4 linked regions of the Salinigranum rubrum genome follow. The protein of the gene in region 4 binds, or shares a complex with, the protein of the main gene of each other region. Links are inferred from orthologs where the notes say so. Each region holds a gene or a part of one and is shown on either strand. Other genes may lie near its edges. The genes, in order: C2R22_RS02095, C2R22_RS12440, C2R22_RS06605 and C2R22_RS11460.

What was found.
Region 1: C2R22_RS11460 (region 4) and C2R22_RS02095 share a complex: the UniProt entries of both Methanocaldococcus jannaschii proteins name them as parts of the RNA polymerase complex. The link is inferred for Salinigranum rubrum from one-to-one orthologs.
Region 2: C2R22_RS11460 (region 4) and C2R22_RS12440 share a complex: the UniProt entries of both Methanocaldococcus jannaschii proteins name them as parts of the RNA polymerase complex. The link is inferred for Salinigranum rubrum from one-to-one orthologs.
Region 3: C2R22_RS11460 (region 4) and C2R22_RS06605 share a complex: the UniProt entries of both Methanocaldococcus jannaschii proteins name them as parts of the RNA polymerase complex. The link is inferred for Salinigranum rubrum from one-to-one orthologs.

The regions. Positions count from the first base shown.
Region 1 is NZ_CP026309.1:433,429-438,398, forward strand. The notes cover bases 1,383-4,242. They hold C2R22_RS02095 (DNA-directed RNA polymerase subunit H), read right to left. Parts: upstream 2,997-4,242; coding sequence 2,769-2,996; downstream 1,383-2,768. Other genes in these bases: C2R22_RS02105 (MaoC/PaaZ C-terminal domain-containing protein), read left to right, coding at 3,707-4,114; C2R22_RS02110 (fluoride efflux transporter FluC), read right to left, coding at 4,120-4,242. Also shown: more of C2R22_RS02110, read right to left, coding at 4,243-4,482; C2R22_RS02115 (fluoride efflux transporter FluC), read right to left, coding at 4,479-4,814; C2R22_RS02120 (ATP-binding protein), read right to left, coding at 4,811-4,970. UniProt on the Methanocaldococcus jannaschii protein: DNA-dependent RNA polymerase (RNAP) catalyzes the transcription of DNA into RNA using the four ribonucleoside triphosphates as substrates.
Region 2 is NZ_CP026309.1:2,531,143-2,536,100, forward strand. What follows is about bases 1,128-3,975. They hold C2R22_RS12440 (RNA polymerase Rpb4 family protein), read right to left. Parts: upstream 2,806-3,975; coding sequence 2,449-2,805; downstream 1,128-2,448. Other genes in these bases: C2R22_RS12430 (16S ribosomal RNA methyltransferase A), read right to left, coding at 1,128-1,644; C2R22_RS12435 (DUF655 domain-containing protein), read right to left, coding at 1,698-2,318; C2R22_RS12445 (50S ribosomal protein L21e), read right to left, coding at 2,806-3,096; C2R22_RS12450 (hypothetical protein), read left to right, coding at 3,245-3,541; C2R22_RS12455 (elongation factor 1-beta), read right to left, coding at 3,596-3,862. In the rest of the region: C2R22_RS12425 (mechanosensitive ion channel family protein), read right to left, coding at 1-802; more of C2R22_RS12430, read right to left, coding at 802-1,127; more of C2R22_RS12460, read right to left, coding at 3,976-4,056; C2R22_RS12465 (tripartite tricarboxylate transporter permease), read right to left, coding at 4,139-4,958. UniProt on the Methanocaldococcus jannaschii protein: DNA-dependent RNA polymerase (RNAP) catalyzes the transcription of DNA into RNA using the four ribonucleoside triphosphates as substrates. This subunit is less well bound than the others.
Region 3 is NZ_CP026309.1:1,339,939-1,344,802, forward strand. The notes cover bases 826-3,579. They hold C2R22_RS06605 (DNA-directed RNA polymerase subunit L), read left to right. Parts: upstream 826-1,937; coding sequence 1,938-2,222; downstream 2,223-3,579. Other genes in these bases: C2R22_RS06600 (MBL fold metallo-hydrolase), read left to right, coding at 830-1,843; C2R22_RS06610 (lysylphosphatidylglycerol synthase transmembrane domain-containing protein), read left to right, coding at 2,386-3,456; hisF (imidazole glycerol phosphate synthase subunit HisF), read right to left, coding at 3,475-3,579. Also shown: C2R22_RS06595 (uracil-DNA glycosylase family protein), read left to right, coding at 1-381; more of hisF, read right to left, coding at 3,580-4,293; C2R22_RS06620 (alpha-glucosidase), read right to left, coding at 4,810-4,864. UniProt on the Methanocaldococcus jannaschii protein: DNA-dependent RNA polymerase (RNAP) catalyzes the transcription of DNA into RNA using the four ribonucleoside triphosphates as substrates.
Region 4 is NZ_CP026309.1:2,333,734-2,338,532, forward strand. What follows is about bases 1,136-3,824. They hold C2R22_RS11460 (DNA-directed RNA polymerase subunit N), read right to left. Parts: upstream 2,732-3,824; coding sequence 2,540-2,731; downstream 1,136-2,539. Other genes in these bases: eno (phosphopyruvate hydratase), read right to left, coding at 1,136-2,333; C2R22_RS11455 (DNA-directed RNA polymerase subunit K), read right to left, coding at 2,367-2,543; C2R22_RS11465 (30S ribosomal protein S9), read right to left, coding at 2,743-3,141; C2R22_RS11470 (50S ribosomal protein L13), read right to left, coding at 3,135-3,572; C2R22_RS11475 (50S ribosomal protein L18e), read right to left, coding at 3,569-3,824. Outside these bases: rpsB (30S ribosomal protein S2), read right to left, coding at 297-1,130; more of eno, read right to left, coding at 1,134-1,135; more of C2R22_RS11475, read right to left, coding at 3,825-3,919; C2R22_RS11485 (DNA-directed RNA polymerase subunit D), read right to left, coding at 4,166-4,799. UniProt on the Methanocaldococcus jannaschii protein: DNA-dependent RNA polymerase (RNAP) catalyzes the transcription of DNA into RNA using the four ribonucleoside triphosphates as substrates.

The sequences.
Region 1 (4,970 bases), 1.9 Mb from region 4 along the record:
CGCCGTCCTCGGTGAACGGCATGTCCTCTTGGGGTGCCAGGTGGCCGACGACGCCCTTCTGACCGTGTCGGGACGCGAACTTGTCGCCGAGTTCGGGGATGCGCTGGTCGCGGACCGAGACCTTTGCCAACTTGGAGCCGTCCTCGCCCTCCATCAGCGTCACGGTGTCGACGACGCCCGACTCGCCCGAGCGCATCGTCACCGACGTCTCACGCCGCTTCTGCGGGGAGAGCCCGCCCATGTCGTCCGGCTCTTCGAGGAACCGGGGTGGCGAGGTCTTCCCGAGGAGGACGCTGTTCTCGTCCACGACCGTTTCGGGGTTGACGAGGCCGTCCTCGTCGAGGTGGGTGTACGCGTCCTCGCCGCGCGCCCCGCGAACGTCCTGGGAGGGGATCTCGAAGCGGTCCTCCTGGCCGCCGGGGTACCGGCGCTCTTCGCCCTCGTAGGTGCGGAAGAAGTGCGAGCGGGCGAGGCCGCGCTCGACCGACCCTTTGTTCATCACCAAGGCGTCCTCGATGTTGAACCCCTCGTACGACATGACGGCGACGCAGAAATTCTGCGCCGCGGGCGCTCGTCGAAGCCGATCTGCTCCGTCGTCTGGGTCTTGACCATCGCCAGCTGCGGGTAGTGGAGGAGGTGCTGGCGCGTGTCGGGTCGGATGCGGTAGTTCGCCGCGGGGAGGCCGAGCGACTGCTTCATCATCCCCGCGCCCATCGTAATCCGGGGAGACGCGTTGTGCTCGGGGTACGGGATCATCCCGGCACCGATGCCGAAGATGAGCTGCGGGTCGATTTCGAGGTGGGTCGTGTTCTGCTTCTCGGGGTCGTCGGGGTGGTACTCGATGTCGTCCTCGTCGACGGCAACGAGGATGTCCTCCTCCTCCTCGGCGTCGATGAACTCGATGAGACCACGGCTGACGAGGTCGTCGAACGAGATGTCGCCGTCGTCGACCGCCTCGATGTGCTCGTCGTCGAGCAGCGGTTCGCCCTGTTCGACGACGATGAGCGGGCGCCGTGCGCGGCCCGCGTCGGCGTTGATGATGACCTCGCGCGTCCGGTCTTTGACCGAGACGTTGACCATCTGGGAGACGTCTCCCCGTCGTCGTGCTTCGCGGATCTGTTCTGCGAGCTCGTGGGGGTCCTCGTGGGTCCCGACCAGGCTCCCGTTGACGTATACTTTCGCTTCTCGTGCTTGCGCCATCGTGTAGTTAGTCGTCCGCAGGTGTGGTCTCGACGCCCTCGAGTCCGGGCATGCCCTGTACGCCCATGTGCGCCAGCTCTCGCTTGAGCGCCCGCTCGTCCTCGACGTTCTGTGACAGCTCCATCGCCTGGGCGAAGTTCTTCACCAGGCCGCAGTTCGGCCCCTCCGGCGTCTCGGAGGGACAGATGCGACCCCACTGGGTCGCGTGGAGGTCGCGCGCCTCGAAGTGTGGTTGCGAGCGCGACAGCGGCGAGCGCAGCCGTCGAAGGTGCGACAGCACCCCCATGTAGTCCGTCCTGTCGACGAGCTGAGAGACGCCCGAGCGCCCACCGACCCAGTTCCCGGTGGCGATGGGGTGCTCTAGGCGTTCGGTCAGCACGTCCGAGCGCACGACGGTGTTCACCGTCAGGTTCCGGTTCCGCATGTTCGCCCGTTCGAGCTGGTACTTCACGTCGCGTGCGAGCTTGTTCAGCGCCGTTCTGAAGAGGTCGCGCATCAGGTCGCCCGACACCTTGAGCCGCTTGTTCGCGTAGTGGTCCTTGTCGTCCGATTCGCGCCGCCCGAGCGCAAGTTCGAAACACGCCTCGGCCATCCGGCAGAGGTAGTACGACTTGTTGATGCGCACCTCCTCCTCCTCGACGCCTTCCTCGTGCAGGTGGGGGAGGAGGTAGCGGTCGATGACGTAGTTGGCGCGCTTGAGCTGGTAGTTCTTGCCCTGGCCGCCGGCGACGCGCTTGCCGAGCGCCTCGATGGCCTGTTCTTCGGTCTGAACGGGCGCCTCCTCCAGGTTCTCCAGCATGAACTTCACGATCTCGGGGTCGTCCGAGACGCGGTGGACGATCTCCTCGTCCGATTCGAGACCGAGCGCGCGGACGAGCGTGACGAAGTTCACCGACCCGGAGACGGAGGGGAACGACACCTCCAAGAGGCCCTCACGGTTCCGCTCACAGAGAACGAGCGCGCGGTACCCGCGGCGCTGAGAGAACGTCTTCGCGACCTGGATCTCGTCGCCGTACTTCGTGTCGTACTCGGCGAGGATCTTGTTCGGCGCGAGGTCCTCCGAGGTCATGAGCACGCGCTCGGAGCCGTTGACGATGAAGTAGCCGCCGGGGTCGACGGGGTCCTCGCCGATCTCGACGAGGTCCGCGTCGGAGAGTTCGGAGATGTTGCACTTCCGGGAGCCGACCATGATGGGCATCCGACCCACCTTGGTCTCGGTGGAGTCGAGGACGACCTCCTCTTCCTCCTCGCCGCCGCGGACGATGGACATCTCCATGAACACCGGCGCGGCGTAGGTGATGTTGCGGAGGCGGGCCTCCTGGGGGAACAGGAGTTCCTCGCTCCCGTCGGCCTCCCTCACTCGGGGGTCTCGACGCGGATGTCGCCGAGTTCGACCCACACCGGTTCCTCGCCCTCCTTGTCGCCGATGTCGGTCTCGATGGTCTCCTTCTCGTCGACGACCTCCTGCATCCCGCGCCCGAGGAAGTTGTTGAACGAGCGGAAGTGGTGTTCTGCGAGCCGTTCCTGCGAAAAGTACTCTCTGGAGATCGTGCGTCGTGACTGTCGATTCATTCGATCACCAATCGGTAGACGACCGCCGTGTCTGTCGTTCGCGAGTCGCGGACGATCTTGACGACGTCGCCGGCCTCGGCCTCGTCGGGGAGCGCCGGGTCCGACGTGCGGATCTTCGGTAGATTCACCCGCTCGACGTCGTACTCAGCCATCATCTCCTCGATTTCGGGTTCGTCGAGGATGGCGTGCTCCGGAACTAGGGTGTGTTCGCTTACGTTGACCATGGATGTCGGGGGGATGGGAAGAAGCTCTCACGAGATACTACAGTCGGATTCAGGGGCCAGCCATTTAACCCTTGTCAACCGGTGCGGGTAGCGCCGCTCACCGACCACGAGCGGGCTGGTACCTTTACACACGGAGACGTGAGATAAATGCCTTGCGGAGCGACCGACGATAGCGCCCCACACGGCGCGGTGAGATGAGAAGTCTTATTTACGAAACCCGGATACTGGAGAGTGCGCACTGCCCGGATGGTGTAGTGGCCCATCATACGACCCTGTCACGGTCGTGACGCGGGTTCAAATCCCGCTCCGGGCGTCCTTTTGCGACGAACTACTCGGCGAGCACCGCGTAGCGTGTGCTCGCCACCTGTGAGTCGCACAGACGCGATAACGGGAGTTGAACCAGAGCGTGGAGCGAACGAAGCGAGCGGAACGACCGTGGTTCACAATCCCGCTCCGGACAGTCGGTTCTCGGTCGTCGCTCCGGGTGCATCGTCGGTCGACGCGGCAGCGTAGCCGACACGGCGACAACACGGTACACGGGCGCGGTGAGACCGCAGTCCTCACCCCCAGCAGACTGCGTTTCTCGGGCCTTCGGCCCTGCGATACTCGCCCCTCGCGCGTTCGCTCGCTCCCTGCAGTCGCTCGCTCTCGCGCACCACCGCCGCTGTCGACCCCACAACCTTTCTTTCCCTCCGTCGAACCCGCGTCCAATGGCCCCTCCCGAGCAAGGCGACGTCCACGTCGTCGAACGCACGTTCACCGACGAGGACGTCAGCGGATTCGCCGCGGTCTCACGTGACACTCAGGCCATCCACACCGAACGAGAGCCCCCGATGGTCCACGGCCTGTTGACGGCGACGCTCTCGACCGAAATCGGCGGCGACCTCGAAGTGCTGGCCCGGACCATGGAGTTCGACTTTCTCACCCCAGTCTACGCCGGCGACACCGTTCGATGCGAGTGGACGACAGAGCGGGTCGACGCCCGGGAGGACCGGTTCGACCTGGCGGCGACCGTCGAGTGCCGGCGAACCGCGAGCGCGCGGGCCGGCGCGGAGCACACGGTCGTCCTCCGCGGGGAGGTCGAAGGGCTCGTGTGGCGGTCGGACCCCGACGACTGACCGACTCAGAGGAGCGCGCGGACCGCGCCGCCGCCGAGCGCAACTCCGACGAGCGCGGCGGCGAGCGTCCCGAGCGCGTAGCGCGCCGCGACCCGACGCTCGCCCGCCTGCGCGTGCTCGACGACGCCGACGGCGAACGAGGAGAACGTCGTGAACGCGCCGCAGAACCCGGTTCCGAAGACGAGGAGGAACGCGCTGTCGACGGGCGCGGCGCCGAGCGCGCCGAGCGCGACGCTCCCGAGGACGTTCACGGCGAAGACCCCTCGCCGCCCACCGAACCGGGTGTCGACGGCGAACCGTGCGAGCGCCCCGAGCGTGCCGCCGACGCCGACCAGGAGCGCGGTCGAGAGCGACGCGTCGGGCGTCATCGGCGACGCCCCCACGCGATACCGAGAGAGGCTGCGGCGATGCCGAGCGCGTAGTTCGCGCCGACGTTCACGAGCCCCATCGACGGGGCGAGCGCGGCCGTCTCGACGGCGAACGTGCTGTAGGTGGTGAACGAGGAGAGCAGTCCCGTCCCGACGAGCACTCTGACTCGGTGGGTGGTGACGACCGTGACCAACACGCCGAGCGCAAAGCTCCCGAGGACGTTCACGAGGAGCGTCCCCGGTTCGCCCGTCACGACCACCCCGACCGTCCAGCGGAGGACGGCCCCGACGAACCCGCCGACGCTCACGTACAGCGGGTCGGTTCGTCTCATGCCCGTCCGAACCCGTCGCCGTCACTCGTCGCTTTCGGTTCGCTTCGACTGCTCACCGCGGCCATCGCACTCGCTCGCGGGCTCTCCCCCTCGTGTTCCGTTTCACGTTCGCGCACGCGAACGACGTGAACGGACTCCGTGCGGTCGTCGACGACG
Region 2 (4,958 bases), 200 kb from region 4 along the record:
CGGCGTCGTAGTCGACGCCGACGTCGACCTCGATGCGCAGTCGGCCCTTCCGCGAGCGATTGATGACGCTCTCGGAGGAGACGACGTCGTTGGGTATCATCACGTACTCGCCGTCGAACGTCTGCATCCGGGTGGTGACGATAGTGATGTCGGTGACGATGCCCTCGTGGTCGCCGACCTCGATCCAGTCGCCAATCTCGAACGGGCGGGAGAACATGAGCACGAACCCCGCGAGCAGCGCGCCGAGAGTCTGTCGCGCCGCGAGACCGACGACGATGCCCAAGAACCCGGCTCCGACGAGGATTCCGCCGAGGTCGACGCCCCAGATGCCGAGCACGAGCGAGCCGGCGATGGTGTAGAGGGTGACCTGCGAGAGCCGGTAGACGATCTCCCGCTGGTGTTCGGTGATCGCTCGCCGCCCGTCGGAGAGTTCGCGCGTGATGCGACCGACGACGTCGGTCATGGCGTACGCTGTCACGAAGACGATGAGCCCGAGCACGGCGTTGACGACGCTCTGTGGCCCGAGGCCGTACGACTGGACCTCCTCGAAGAGCGGACCGGTGAGTCCCCAGACCGCGATGACGAGGAGGCCGCCGCCGAACGTCGTCAGGAGGCTCACGCCCGAGAGCAGGAGGTGTCGCCACGTGTTCGGTATCCGGTCGCTCTCGTCGCTGCGGGTGTGGAGGTAGTCGGTGACCCGCCAGGTCGCCGCGACGACCAGCAGCGTCACGAGCGTGACGGCCACCTTCTCGGGGAGCGTCGGAACGAGCGAGTCGATGCCGGTCGTCTGGAGCGGGAGCATCACCGATACTCGGCGGCGAGGTTCGTCAGGGCGGCGAACTCACCCGGGGTGAGCGAACCGGGACGCTTCGCGAGCAGTTCTTCGGGAGCCGCCTCGACGACAGCGGAGCCGTCCGAGATACCCGAGATGTGCGTCGTGTTCCGGATGGCGTTCCGCACGGTCTTGCGTCGCTGGGTGAACAGCGCCTTGACGAAGTCGAAGAAGAACGATTCGTCCGCGACGGTGTACTCGGGGTCGCGCGGCGCCGTCCGGACGACCGCGCTCTCGACCGCCGGGGCCGGGGCGAACGCCTCGCGAGGGACGCGCTCGACGAGTTCGACGTCGGCGTAGTGCTGCGCCCCGACCGAGAGCCGACCGTACTCGCTCGTCCCCGGGTCGGCCGCCATTCGCTCGGCGAACTCGAACTGGAACATCAACACGAGGGGCTTCCCCCGGGGGAGGAGTCGGAACGCGATTTCCGAGGAGATACCGTAGGGGAGGTTCGAGACGCACGCCGAGAAGTCGGGGAGTTCCACCGAGAGGGCGTCGCCCTCGAGGACGGTCAGCCGGCCCGATTCGACCTCCTCGGCGAACTCCTCGCGGAGGAACGCAGCCAGGTCGGCGTCGCGTTCGACGACCGTCACGCGGTCACCGAGGGCGAGCAGGCGGTCGGTGAGCGCCCCCGTTCCGCCGCCGATTTCGAGGAGGTGGCTCGTGTCCGTCTCCCGGGAGAGATAGCTCGGAATCCGGTCGAGTACCCGGTCGTCGACGAGGAAGTGCTGGTCGCGGTCCGGGTCGCCGCGGACCCCGGCCCGGCGAATGAGCCGGTCGGGGTCGCGACGGCCGGTGCCGTCCGTGTTCATTATCACACCCTTCGTCCCGGCGGGCCTAAAGTCTGTTATTCGGCCGTCGTCGACTACGACTCGGCGTCGCGCCGCACGAACGCTTTGTACTTGAGGTCGTCGTCACGGAGTTCCGACATGATCCGTTCGGCGAGGATGTCCTTCGGGTTGTGCAGGCCCGAGATGCGGTCTTCGAGGTCCTCGAAGCTCTCGAACGGACCCCGCTTCCGCTCGTCGAGGATGTTGTTGCGGAGTTTCTTGCCGATTCCCGGCAGGAGGTTCAGTTGGTGGAGGCGGATGGTGATGGGCTGGGCGTCGTTGTAGAAGCCGACGAACCGCGACTCGTGTTCGGCGAGTACCTCGTCGACGACGTACTCCAGTTCGGAGAGCGCGGTGTTCGAGAGGGCGTCGTACTCGATGTCGCGGAGTTCCTCGACGGCCACGCGTTCGTCCGCGGGGCCGAGGACGACACGGTCGCCGATGCTCACGTCGGCGTCGTCCGCGAGTCTGAGTTCGACGAGGCGGAAGTCCTCCTCGCCGAGCGCGTACGCCAACGGCGATTTCTTGTACCGTGGGCGGTCGTCATCGGTGCGACCGTGCGGCAACACGTCGAGAACGACGGCCATACGCAGCGTGCTCTCCTCCGTCTCGTCGCCGGCCGCGTCGACTGCGTCGCCGCTCTCGCTGGTGGTCATACACAACTCTATGCTGACAGATTATTTAAATCGTTGGCACCGAGAGAGCCAGCGTATTCTCGCCGTGTGGCGGTCGTCGCCGTCGTTCGTCTCCGGGGGCCGAAGGCCCGGATTCGAGACGAGCGCCGAGTCAGGCGTACTTGGCGACGACGTTGAGAATCTCGTCGAGTTCGTCGCCCGAGAGCGCGTAGCGCTGCTGAGCGTAGACCGCGCGGAGTTCGTCGCGCGACTGGGGGAGCAGGTCGGCGATCTTGAACGCCGTCGCCTCGTCGACCTTCTCCAGTTCGAGGAGTTCCTCGGCGAGCGCGCGCGAGTCCTCGGGGTCGAGAAAGGCGAATCGGTTGACGTGCTCGATGGCGCGGGCCAGTTCGTACCGGACCTCGCGCTCCTCGTCGGCCGCGCGTTCGGCCTCGACCTCTTCGAGGAGCCGCTTCACCTCCGACGTCGTGAGGAACTCCTCGCCGAGCTTCTCTTTGAAGATGGTCATCTACTTCTGTGCGCGGAGGTGCGCCGGGCGCGTGATGAGCGTCTTCGTCTTCCCGCCGTCGGTGATCTCGACCTTGAACGAGCGGCCCTGCTTCCCGACGACCTCACCCGTGTGCCCGCTGAAGCGCGGGTGGAAGCGACCCTTCCGGACGCTGGGGTCGATCTTCAGGTGGACCTTCTGCCCGACCTCGTACTCCTGAATCGCTCGCTGTGGCGGCGACGTGCCACGCTCTCGGGGTTTGTTCTTGAGTTTGTTCCGCGTCCCCTTCATCGGACCGTTGGAACTCGGCATAGTCGTGGAACGTACTACTTCTGACGGCGTTATAAAAGACACGTTCCCGTCCGCGCACGGCAACGCGGCACACAGCCCGGAGGCCGATGGTTCTCACCCGATGCCACTCGTGGCAAAGCATATCAGGCTCCGCGGACCACTCTCTCCCATGAGTCAGGAAGCCCCGACGGTCACCGACGTCTCACGCGCCGAGGAGACGAACTCGCCGGTCGAGGCGGAAGACGAGACGGAGATGGCGGTCGAGTCCGCTCACGAGGCAGAAGCGGCCGACTTTGGACCCGGCGCGAGCGAGGGCGGGTTCGCCGTCCGCTTCGGCTCCGGGTTCGCCGCCGGAATGCTTTTCGGGGGCGTCGTCGGTATCCTCCTCAACTCGCTCCCGCTGGCGATGTTCGGGGGGTTCATCCTCGGGACGCTCGTCGGCACCGTCCTCGCGGCGCGGGCCTGAGAGCGCCGAAGCCGAGGCTCGCCGGACGGAAAACCGCGAGAAGCGAACTGTCGTTCAGATACGGCCGACGTTCTCGACGGAGACGCTCTCGACGCCGTCGACGCCCATGAACGCCTCTTCGACCGCTTCGGTTCCGCCGGCGTCGTCGGGGACGATGACCGTCGGGAGGAGCGCGACGAGGCCGAACGCGACGTTGTCGCGCTCGAACCCGTTGATGCGCGCGCCCTCGGGCAGGGACTCCTCGAGACGCTCCTGGAGCGCGTCGAGGTCGATGTCGGGGCTGTTCGGCATGACCTTGATCTTGGCGGCTACTTTTCCCATTGTTGTAGTCAGGGACCTCGGAACCCACAGTCGGGACACTCGTAGAGGTTGCTCTGCTTGCGGCACTTCGCGCAGCGGGAGATCTCCTGGCCGCAGTCCGGACACTTGAACGTCGCGGCGCTCATGCCGGCGATGTTGATGCCACAGGACACGCACTGTCGGGCGTGCCGCCGCTCTGGCTCGCTCTCGCTCATACACCAACGAACCCGGGCGTCACGTTTAACGGTTGTCTTTCGACCGCCGTCTCGTTCTTTGGCACTCTCCTCCACGCGCCGCTCACCCCACCGCGAGCGGCACCGCGAGGACGCCCATGAGGTGGACGCGGCGGACGCCCAGTCGAACCGGCAGGAGACCGACCACGCCGGCCGCGACGAGCACCACGACGCCCTCGACGCCCGCGAAGAGTCCCGAGAGGAGACAGAGCAGGCCACAGGCGACGAGGCTCGTCAGCCGCGGACCCACCCGACCGGCGGCGACGAGGTACCGGTCGCCGAGCGCGGGGACTAGGACGGCCGAGACGACGCCGGCGACGACTGTCGCGGCGAGGAGCGTCGAGAGCGGCGGCGGACCGACCTCCCGGAGAGCGACCGTCACGCCCGTTCGGGGCGCGTCGAGCGCGACCAGCGAGAAGAGCGCGAAGACCGCCGTCGCCGTGTTCGCCCCGCTCGTCGCAACGACGTACGTGCGGTCGGGCGCGTCCCGGCCGGCGAACGGCAGCGCGAGCGTCGCGGCGACGCCCGCCGACACGCCCGGGAGATACCCCACGAGTCCGCCACCGGCGACACCGGCAGCGGCGGCACGGCCGACCGTCCACGGCCCGGCCGCGAGTGCCGTGCCCTCTTGCGGCGGGACGCCGCCGCCGCGGGCAGCGTCGACGAGGACGGGCACGCCGAACAGCCCACCGAACAGCGGCGTGAGCACGCCGCCGACCGAGACGAGGCCGTCGAACGGCCGGTCGAGCGTCGCCAGCCCGAGCGCGCCCGAGAGGACGACGAGAAACGCGGCCGCGACCATCCGCCACGGGCGGCGCTCGGACAGCACGAGCAGTCCGAACACGCCCGCGAGGACCAGTGGCAGCGACGCGGTCAGGAGCGTC
Region 3 (4,864 bases), 990 kb from region 4 along the record:
TCGTACCTCCACATGTGCGTCCCCGACGGCGACGCCCCGACGGAGGCCGACTACACGGAACTCGAACGCTACCTCGACGCCGAACTCCGCGCCATCGCGGCGCACGTCCTGCTCCCGGTCGGCGCGCGCGCGACGGCGTACGTCCTCAGGAACCACACGGCGCGGCCGGCCGACGACGGACTCGACCTGCACGCCCTGCACGGCACCGAGGTTCTGGGGTCGGGCTTTCTCGTGGTCCCCGTCCTCGACCCGGCGGAGTGGACCGACGCGGAGCATGACCGACTCGTCGACGGCCTCCGCGAACTCCAGCGGACAGACTACCGCCGCGAGGTCGACCTCGGGCGGTTCCTCGCCGGGGACCAGCCGTATCACGTCCGGTGACAGCGGTCGAGTCGGCGTCCGTTCTCGACCCAGTTAGCCGACGTCACGGCCGTCGGGAGTCGACACCGTCGTTCGACCGGAACGTACACGAACGACCGTGTGGGATACGTTGTCATCTAACATTATCCAGTTATCTCCCTACTCGAACGAACAACATGATACTCAGTACTGAAACAATGGTTGTAATTGGCGGGAACACCACCTTTTTCAGCACATCTCTGCAATAGGGGAATGACGCGCGTGGTGTCACATGCCGCCGGGCGCGTCAGGCACCTGCAGGACTGGTGCTCCTTGCAGTGGCTTGGTCAGTCCGGGGCCCGCCTCAGCCGCGGTCCCCGTTTGCCTTCGTTCACCGGCATCACGTCCTCGTTCTCGTCGGTCACACGCTCCGGTACCGTGTGGTCTACGCCCGGAAACACTCATTACGTCGCCCTCGTGAGGGGACGGTATGTCTACGAACTCGAGTCCGTCGCCGGGGACGGACGTTCGACGTATCCAGCTTGGGAACACCGTCTTCGAGGGAAAGAACGACGTCTACGTGCTCCACGAGGGGGACGAACTCGCACTCGTCGACGCGGGCGTTGCCCTCCCGGAGACCAGAGCGGAACTCGAATCGGGGCTGCGTGACCTCGGCTGTGCCCTCGACGACGTCGGCGACGTCGTTCTCACTCACTGGCACGCCGACCACGCGGGTCTCGCCGGAGAGATCCAGGCCGAGAGCGGCGCGACGGTCCACGTCCACGCCGCCGACGCCGACCTCGTCTCGGGGTCGGCGTCGGCGTGGGAGGACTACCGCGCCCGCGAGGAACGACGCTTCGAGGAGTGGCGGCTCCCGGCCGAGTCACGCGAGGCGCTCCGTTCGTTCATCGACACGCACTCCGACGGCCGCGGCGAACCGGTCGACGTCTCTCCCATCGAGGACGGCGACCGCCTGCGCGTCGGCGGCGTCGACCTCACGGCCGTCCACCTGCCGGGACACGCGGCCGGCCTGTGTGGGTTCGCGTTCGAGCGCGAGGGTGCGAAAGAGGCGTTCGTCGGCGACGCCGTCCTCCCGAAGTACACGCCGAACGTCGGCGGCGCGGACCTCCGCGTCGACGCCCCGCTCCAGCAGTACGTCGAGAGCCTCGGACGGGTCGTCGACGCCGGATGGCGCCGCGCGTGGCCCGGTCACCGCGACCCCATCGACGCGCCGACCGACCGAGCCCGGACGATTCTCGAACACCACCGCGAGCGGACGCGCCGCGTCGTCGGCGTGCTCGACGACCACGGCCCGTGCGACGTCTGGACCGTCTCGGCGCACCTCTTCGGCGACTTAAGGGAGATCCACATCCTGCACGGTCCCGGCGAGGCGTGGGCACACCTCGACCACCTCGCACACGCCGGCGCCGTCGAGCGTGACGGCCACGGGTACCGTCTCGTCGACCCCGCGGTGGACGTCGCGTCGCTGTTCCCCACCCTGTGAGCGGGCAGGTCCACCGTGGACCGAGTCGCGCGGCGCCGTGAGCGGCGCGACCGGACACGAAACGTTGAAACGCGTCACCGGAAAACGAGAGGGTATGGAACTGCGGGTCATCGACAAGACGGACGAGCAACTCCGCCTCGAGATCGCCGGCGAGGACCACACGTTCATGAACGTCCTCAAGGGAAGCCTCCTGGAGACGCCGGGCGTCGCCGCGGCGACGTACGACGTCAACCCCGAGCAGTCCGGCGGACAGACCGAACCGATCCTCACGCTGAAGACCGAATCGGGCGTCGACCCGCTCGACGCGCTCGCCGACGCGGCCGGGCGCGTCCAGGAGATGACGACCGCGTTCCGCGACGCGTTCGAGGCGGCGCTCTGAGTTCGGTTCGATTCACTCAATTCAGCCCGGTTCGCTGAGTTCGGCTCGACATCCGAGAGACGACTGACTCGCGCTCGCAGGCCGTCGGTTTAACCGTGGTGGCACTGAATCCTGATTCGTCAGCAGCGAGACCGCGTCTTCGGTCCTCGTTCTCTGGTCCACCATGTCGGACACGAAATCAGCGTCCCCGTCCGCGTCCACGTCCACGTCGGAGGCCGCGAGCGAACCGAACGCCTCCGTCGACCGGCGGACGCTGGCGAAAGTCGGCGTCGGACTCGTCGCCGCTCTGGTCCTCATCTACCTCTTCGGGAGGGTCATCGGGTGGGGCGAGATCACGTCGGCCCTCGGCGAGGCGAACCTCTGGTGGGTCGTCCCGGCGTGTCTCTCCTCGCTGGTCTGCCTGGTGGTCTGGACGAAGTCGTGGGACGTCATCCTCGGCGTTCTCGGCGTCGACATCCCGTTTCGCTCGCTCGTCCCGATCTACTTCGCCGCGACGTTCGCCGACTACGTCACCCCGTTCGGGAAGGCCGGCGGCGGCCCGTTCATCGCGTACGTGCTCTCGACGGACGACCGCGCCTCCTATCAGGAGAGCCTCGCGGGCGTCGTCACGGCCGACCTGCTCAACCTCCTCCCGTTCTTCACGTTCGCGGGGGTGGGCTTCGTCGCGCTGACGGCCACCGGCTCTCTCCCGTCGCGCGCCGACGCGCTCGTCCTCGGGCTCGCCGTCCTGGCGTTCGTGCTGCCGGGACTGCTCTTTTTGAGTTGGCGGAAGGAGGCGCTCGTCCGGCGGACCGTCGTCCGAATCGTCTCGCCCATCGCCGCCCGGACCGACCGCGTCTCGGTCGACTCGGCCCGCCACCGCGTCGTCGACTTCTACCGCCGCCTCGACGTCATCGCCGAACACCCGCGGACCCTCGCGTACACGCTCGTCTTCGCGTACACCGGCTGGGTGTTCTTCGCCGCGCCGCTGTACCTCGCCGGCCGGTCGCTGGGCGTCCCGCTGGACCCGTTGTTGGTATTGTTCATCGTCCCGGCGAGTACACTCGCCGGCGTGACGCCGACGCCGGGCGGTCTCGGCGGCATCGAGGCGGCCGTCGTCGCCCTCCTCGTCGCGCTCACGCCGACGGCACCCTCGGCGGCCGCCGCCGTCGCACTCCTCTACCGCATCGCGAGCTACTGGTTCGTCGTGGCCGTGGCCGGCCTCGCGGCGCTGTACGAGGTCTACACCCACTGATTGTCGGTCCCCCCGTCCCTACTCCGGAAGACGGACCGGGACGTCGCGCTCGGCGAGGTACTCCTTGACCTCGCGGATGGTGTACTCGTCGAAGTGGAAGATCGAGGCCGCGAGCGCCGCGTCGGCGTTCGCCTCGGTGAACACCTCGTAGGCGTGTTCGGGACCGCCACAGCCCGACGAGGCGATGACGGGCGTCGAGACGGTGTCGCAGACGGCTCGGGTGAGCGGGATGTCGTAGCCGTCCTTCGTGCCGTCGGTGTCGATGCTGTTGACGAACAGTTCGCCCGCACCTCTCGACTCGGCCTCCTTCGCCCACTCGACGACGTCGACGCCGGTTCCCTCGCGACCGCCCTTCACGGTGCACTCGAACCAGCACGACTCGCCGTCGACCTCCTCGTAGAACTCGCCGGATTCGTCGTATCGGCGGCGTGCGTCGACGGAGATGACGATACACTGCGAGCCGAACGCGCGCGCGCCCTCGTCGATGAGGTCGGGGTTTTCGAGGGCGGCGGTGTTGATCGACACCTTGTCCGCGCCCGCCCGGAGCGTCTCTTTGATGTCCTCTCTGGTTCGGATGCCGCCGCCGACCGTGAGCGGGATGAACACCTCGTCGGCGACCTGCGACACCGTGTCGAGCATCGTCTCTCTGCCCTCCGCCGAGGCGGTGATGTCGAGGAAGACGAACTCGTCGGCGCCCGCCTCGTTGTACCGCTTCGCCATCTCGACGGGGTCGCCGGTGTACTTGAGGTCCTCGAAGTTGACGCCCGTGTAGACGGCCGCGTTCCCCTCGTCGTCGAGGTCGACGTCGATACAGGGGATGATTCGCTTCGTGAGCATTCCTACCGGAAACTCGCCGGGACCGGGTTTCACCGTTTCGTCTGCGGTGAGTCTTCGGACAGACGCGCGAGGGGACGCCGTGCGCCAGCAGGGCACTGCGGTGGCGCGGCCGGGGCGACTCCGGCCGCCCCGTCGCGCGAGGGATGAGGACCGAGCGAGCGGCGGGAGCGAGGTCCGAATCGGCTGGGGAGGACCGTGGCTTCACCGCCCTGGCGGCCGCGCGGTTTTCGTGCTCGCCGTCTCGAATCCGCTCTCACGAACGCCCAGCGGCCCGCTCCACGCTCACGGACGGCCGCAGGTCCACCCTCACAGATGCCAGTAGGATCGAACCGACTCGCACATCCACCCCGACGCGAACGTTCAAATACCAGCCCGGGACCAACGCCGCTCACCACGAGAGACGATGACCTGACCGACGACCACGGCGCGACACGCGGAGTGCGGTCCACCGCGTCGTGACCCCGAACGGGAACGAAACCGAGGCCGCCGTGTCCGCCCTACTGTCCCCTCGTCCAGCTACGCTAGCCGGTACACCCGCGCCTCCCACGGCCGCAGCGTCTCTCGTTCGACG
Region 4 (4,799 bases):
GCTCGTGGACGGGACCGAGTTCGGTCGACCGTCGACCGCTCGCCGGAACAATCTGAGTACGACTGTGACTCCGTCCGGGGGCACGCCGAGACGATTCGTGGCGTGTTCGCGGAGTGCTCCGTCCACGACGAGGAGGAGAAGTAGTCGAGGTGTGGAACGTCACGAACTCGATGGCGCTGGCTCAGCAGCGAGGACCGTTGGAGTAGCTCGGACGGCGTTCGTCGAATCCGACCCACGGCGTCGGCTCTCGGCGTCGGACGGTCGGGAAACGAAGGCGCTGTGCGAAAACTCTCGCGCTAGACTTCCTCGAACTCGTCGAGGGCGTACACCTGATCGGTGCCGCGGCGGTCGAGCGTCTCGTTGGCGAGCAGCCAGTACACCACGCTCAGGGCGCGTCGACCCTTGTTGTTCGTCGGGACGACGAGGTCGACGTTCGACGTCTGGTTGTTCGAGTCACACATCGCGATGACCGGGATACCGACGGTGATTGCCTCCTTCACCGCCTGAGCGTCGCCGATGGGGTCGGTCACCACGACGACGTCCGGTTCGATGTACCCGGCGTAGTCCGGGTTGGTCAGCGTCCCCGGGATGAATCTCCCGGTGCGAGCGCGGGCACCGACGGCGTCGGCGAACTTCTTCGCCGGGAACCGCCCGTACTGCCGGGACGAGGTGACCAGGATCTGCTCGGGCGCGTAGTTCGCGAGGAAGTCCGCGGCCGTCCGGATCCGAGAGTCGGTCTGGCTCACGTCGAGGACGTAGAGGCCGTCGTCGCGGACGCGGTGGATGAACCGCTCCATGTCCTTCGTCTTCTGCTGGGTACCGATGTGGACCCCAGCGGAGAGGTAGTCCTCGACCGGGATGAGGAGGTCGGCCTCCTCGTCCGGCATGACGTCCTCGTCGAAGGTCGGCGCGTCGTCGGCCTCCTCGGCGTCGGGTTCCGCGACCTCGACGTCCGCCTCGGTCGCCGGGGCGGCCTCGTCGGCCGCGGCTGTCTCTTCGACCTCGGCCTCCTCGCTGGGGGCCTCGGCGGCTTCTTCGGTGTCGTTTTCGGCCTCGGTCTCGACGTCGGGGGCCTCGGCGGCCTCCTCCTCGTCGACGACCTCGACCGCGTCGTTGTCGTTGTCGCTCATTCGTTAGACTGCGTCGTCCGCGATTCTGATGAGTTCGTTCAGCTTGGCGGTTCGCTCGCCCTGCACCGTGCCGGTCTTGATGAACGGCGCGTCGGTGGCGACGGCGAGGTGTGCGATGGTGGTGTCCTCGGTCTCGCCCGAGCGGTGGGAGATGACCGAGTCGTACCCGTGCTCGGTCGCGAGTTCGATGGCGTCGAACGCGTCGGTCAAGGAGCCGATCTGGTTCGGCTTGATGAGGATGGAGTTGCCGGCGCCGGCGTCGATGCCATCCTGGAGACGCGACGTGTTCGTGACGAACAGGTCGTCGCCGCAGATGAGCGTCCGGTCGCCCACCTCGTCGGTGAGTTCGGCGAAGCCCTCGTAGTCGTTCTCGTCGAGGGGGTCCTCGACGTAGGCGAGGTCGTACTCGTCGACCATCTCGGCGATGTAGGCGATCATCTCCGCCGTCGATTTGACCTCGTCGCCGAAGTCGTAGCCCTCCTCGGAGTGGAGTTCGCTCGCGGCGACGTCGAGGCCGAACTTGATCTCGAAGCCGAGGTCGTCCGCGACGTCCTCGACGGCCTCTTCCATCACCTCGAACGCCTCCGCGTCGGAGATGGGTGGCGCCCACGCGCCCTCGTCTCCCTTCGCGGCGGGGACGTCCCGCTCGTCGAGGAGTTCGGAGGCGCGGCCGTGGACCTTCGCGTTGGCGAAGACGGCCTCCGCGACGGAGGGTGCACCGACGGGTGCGGCGAGGAACTCTTGGATGTGAGTCGCCTCCTTGGCGTGCTCGCCGCCCCCGATGACGTTGCCGAGGGGGATGGGGAAGTTGTCGCCGCGGAACGCTCCTCCGAGGTGCTGGTACAGCGGCAGACCGAGGGTGTCGGCCCCGGCTTTCGCCGCGGCCATCGAGATGGCGACTGCCGAGTTCGCGCCGATTTCGGAGAAGTTCTCCGTGCCGTCGGCGGCCCGAAGCGTCGTGTCGACCGCGCGCTGGTCGCCGGTGTGTACCTCGCCCTCCAGTCGGGGAATGGCCAGTCGGCGGGCGGCCGCGATGGCCTCCGAGGGCGGAAGCTCGATAGCCTCGTACTCGCCGGTACTCGCCCCCGAGGGGGCGGCGGCACGGCCGAACCCGCCGGATTCGGTGAGGACGTCGGCCTCGACGGTCGGGTTTCCACGCGAGTCGAGCACACGGCGGAGCGAGACGGAGCTGATGAGCGTCATGCGTCACCTCCACCTGCGATGGGCAGCGTCATGTCAGTTGCCCTCCCGTTTGACGGTGAACGGCAGCACGCCCGCGTCGTACTCCTCGGCGGCGATGAGGATGGGCTCGGACTGCTCGGAATCGATGAGCACCGGCGCGCCGTACGACACTTGCAGGGCTCTCGCGCCCAGGATGCGTGCCTTCTCGTAGCGGTTGTAGCGCTGTTTCATTGGTAGGGAGCCACCACGTCGACGAGGTCCTTGTGCGAGACGATCATCCGACGGCAGCAGTGGCGGGTGACCCCGAGGTCGTCGAGGACCTCGGCGGGGTCTTCGCCCGCCTCCGTGCGTCGCTTGAAGTCGTCCCAGTGCTCACCCACGACGTTGCCGCACGTGAAGCACCGGACGGGAATCATCATGGTTCGGTCACCTAGCGGTAGGACTTCTGGTAGCGTGCTCGTGCGCCCGGTCCGCCCCACTTCTTGGGCTCGGACTGGCGGACGTCGTTCACCAGCAGCGAGCGGTCGAACTCCATGAACGCGTCGCGGAGTTCGGCGTCGTTGAGGTGCTGGACGATACCGCGCGCGATGGCGGTGCGGACGGCGTCGGCCTGTCCGCTCACGCCCCCGCCCGAAACGGAGATGTCGAGGTCGACCTGCGAACGGAGGTCGTCGCCGGCGATGCGGAACGGCTCCAGCATCTTCAGGCGGGCCATCTCCGGTTCGACCAGTTCGACCGGTCGGGAGTTGATGCGCACGCGACCCTCGCCGTCCCTGACCGTAGCACGGGCGACGGCCGTCTTCTTCTTGCCAGACGTGTTGGTTACCATGTGACGTTAGCCCCCAGATTCTCGCTCACTTCGCCGAGCGAGATGAACTTGATGTTCGACAGGCGGTCCAGCGACGTCCCTTCGAGCACTTCGCCCTCGTCGTCGTACGGGTTGCCGACGTAGATGCGGACGCGTTCGAGCGCCTCGCGGCCGCGCGGCTTCTTGTACGGGAGCATGCCGCGGACGGCGCGCTTGAAGATGCGGTCGGGACGCTTCGGGTAGTACGGCCCCCGGTCGGAGCCGACGTCGACGCGCTTGCGGTAGACGCTCATGACGTCCTCTTCGGAGCCGGTGATGACCGCGTCTTCGGCGTTGACGACGGCGACCGACTCGCCGGCGAGCGCCTTCTGTGCAACCTCGCTGGCGACGCGACCGAGGATACAGTCGCGGGCGTCGACGACGACGTCCGCGTCGAACTCGGCCACGCTCATCGAATCACCCGTACGTTCGACCCGTCGGGGTTCTGTTCGGCTAGCTGTTCCAGCGTCACGGCGTCGCCGACCCGCTCGATCTTCGTGCGAGCGGTCGACGAGAAGTCGACGGCGGCGACGGTGACGTTCTTCTGCAGCACACCACTGCCCAGCACCTTGCCGGGGACGACGACGGTCTCGTCCTCGCGGGCGTACCGTTCGATGCGTCCGAGGTTTACCTCTGCGTGGGTGCGCCGTGGCTTCTCTAAGCGGTCGGCGACGTCGGCCCAGACGTTGGCGCCGGAGTCGCGCGAGACCGCCTTCAGCTCGGCGATGAGACTTGCGAGTCTCGGATTCGTCTTACTCATGGTCTGTAATCGGGGAGAGAAATCGGAGGATGCAGGGAGCAGGATTCGAACCTGCGGACCCCTATGGGACAGCGCCCTGAACGCTGCGCCGTTGGCCAGACTTGGCTATCCCTGCGTGCATACTCCGCTACTGCGTGCCCCTTGAAACCGCTTTCGATTGGAACCTCGGGCCGCTCTGCTGGCCAGGCGGGCGAGCGAGCCGTCGTGGGTGTGGGGTTTCGGGGGCGCATCTGTGCTGTCCTGTGGTTAGATCGCGACCTTCTCTTCGAGTTCGGCCGCGCGCGATTCGATGGAGTCGACCGCGCGCGTCACCAGTTCCTCGACGCTGAACGACCCGTCCGTCTCCACGTGGAAGACGAACGCGCCCGGAACGTCGTGGACCTCGACTTCCTTGCCGGGGTAGCGGTTCGTGAGGTCGTTGTCGAACTCCTCTGTCGGGACGAGTTCGCCCTCGTCCTCGATGACGCCGCGCAGGATGTTGGGCTCCTGCTCGTCGAACTCGGCGTCGGGGTCGTCACCGACGACCTCCACGCGCTGGAGGTGTCGGTAGCCGACGGCCACGCCGCCCTGCTGTTTGGCGTGGCTCTTCCCCGTTTCGAGGACCGCGTCGGCTTCGAGTTCGAGCCGCTGTCCGTTCTTGAGTTCGATGATGGGGACGTTCCGGTCCGCGGGTTCGACGAGCGCATCCGACGTCTCGATGTCGCCGGAGTACGCCGTCGCCGGGCCTTCGACGTCGAGCGCCAGCGTGACGCTCTCTCCGACCTCGAAGTCGTCGAGCGGCGTCGTCAGCGGGACCAGCCCCAGACGGAGGCCGATCATCTCGTCGAACATCACCGAGGAGTTCTCCACGAACCGCACGTCGTCGATGGAGAACGTCGGG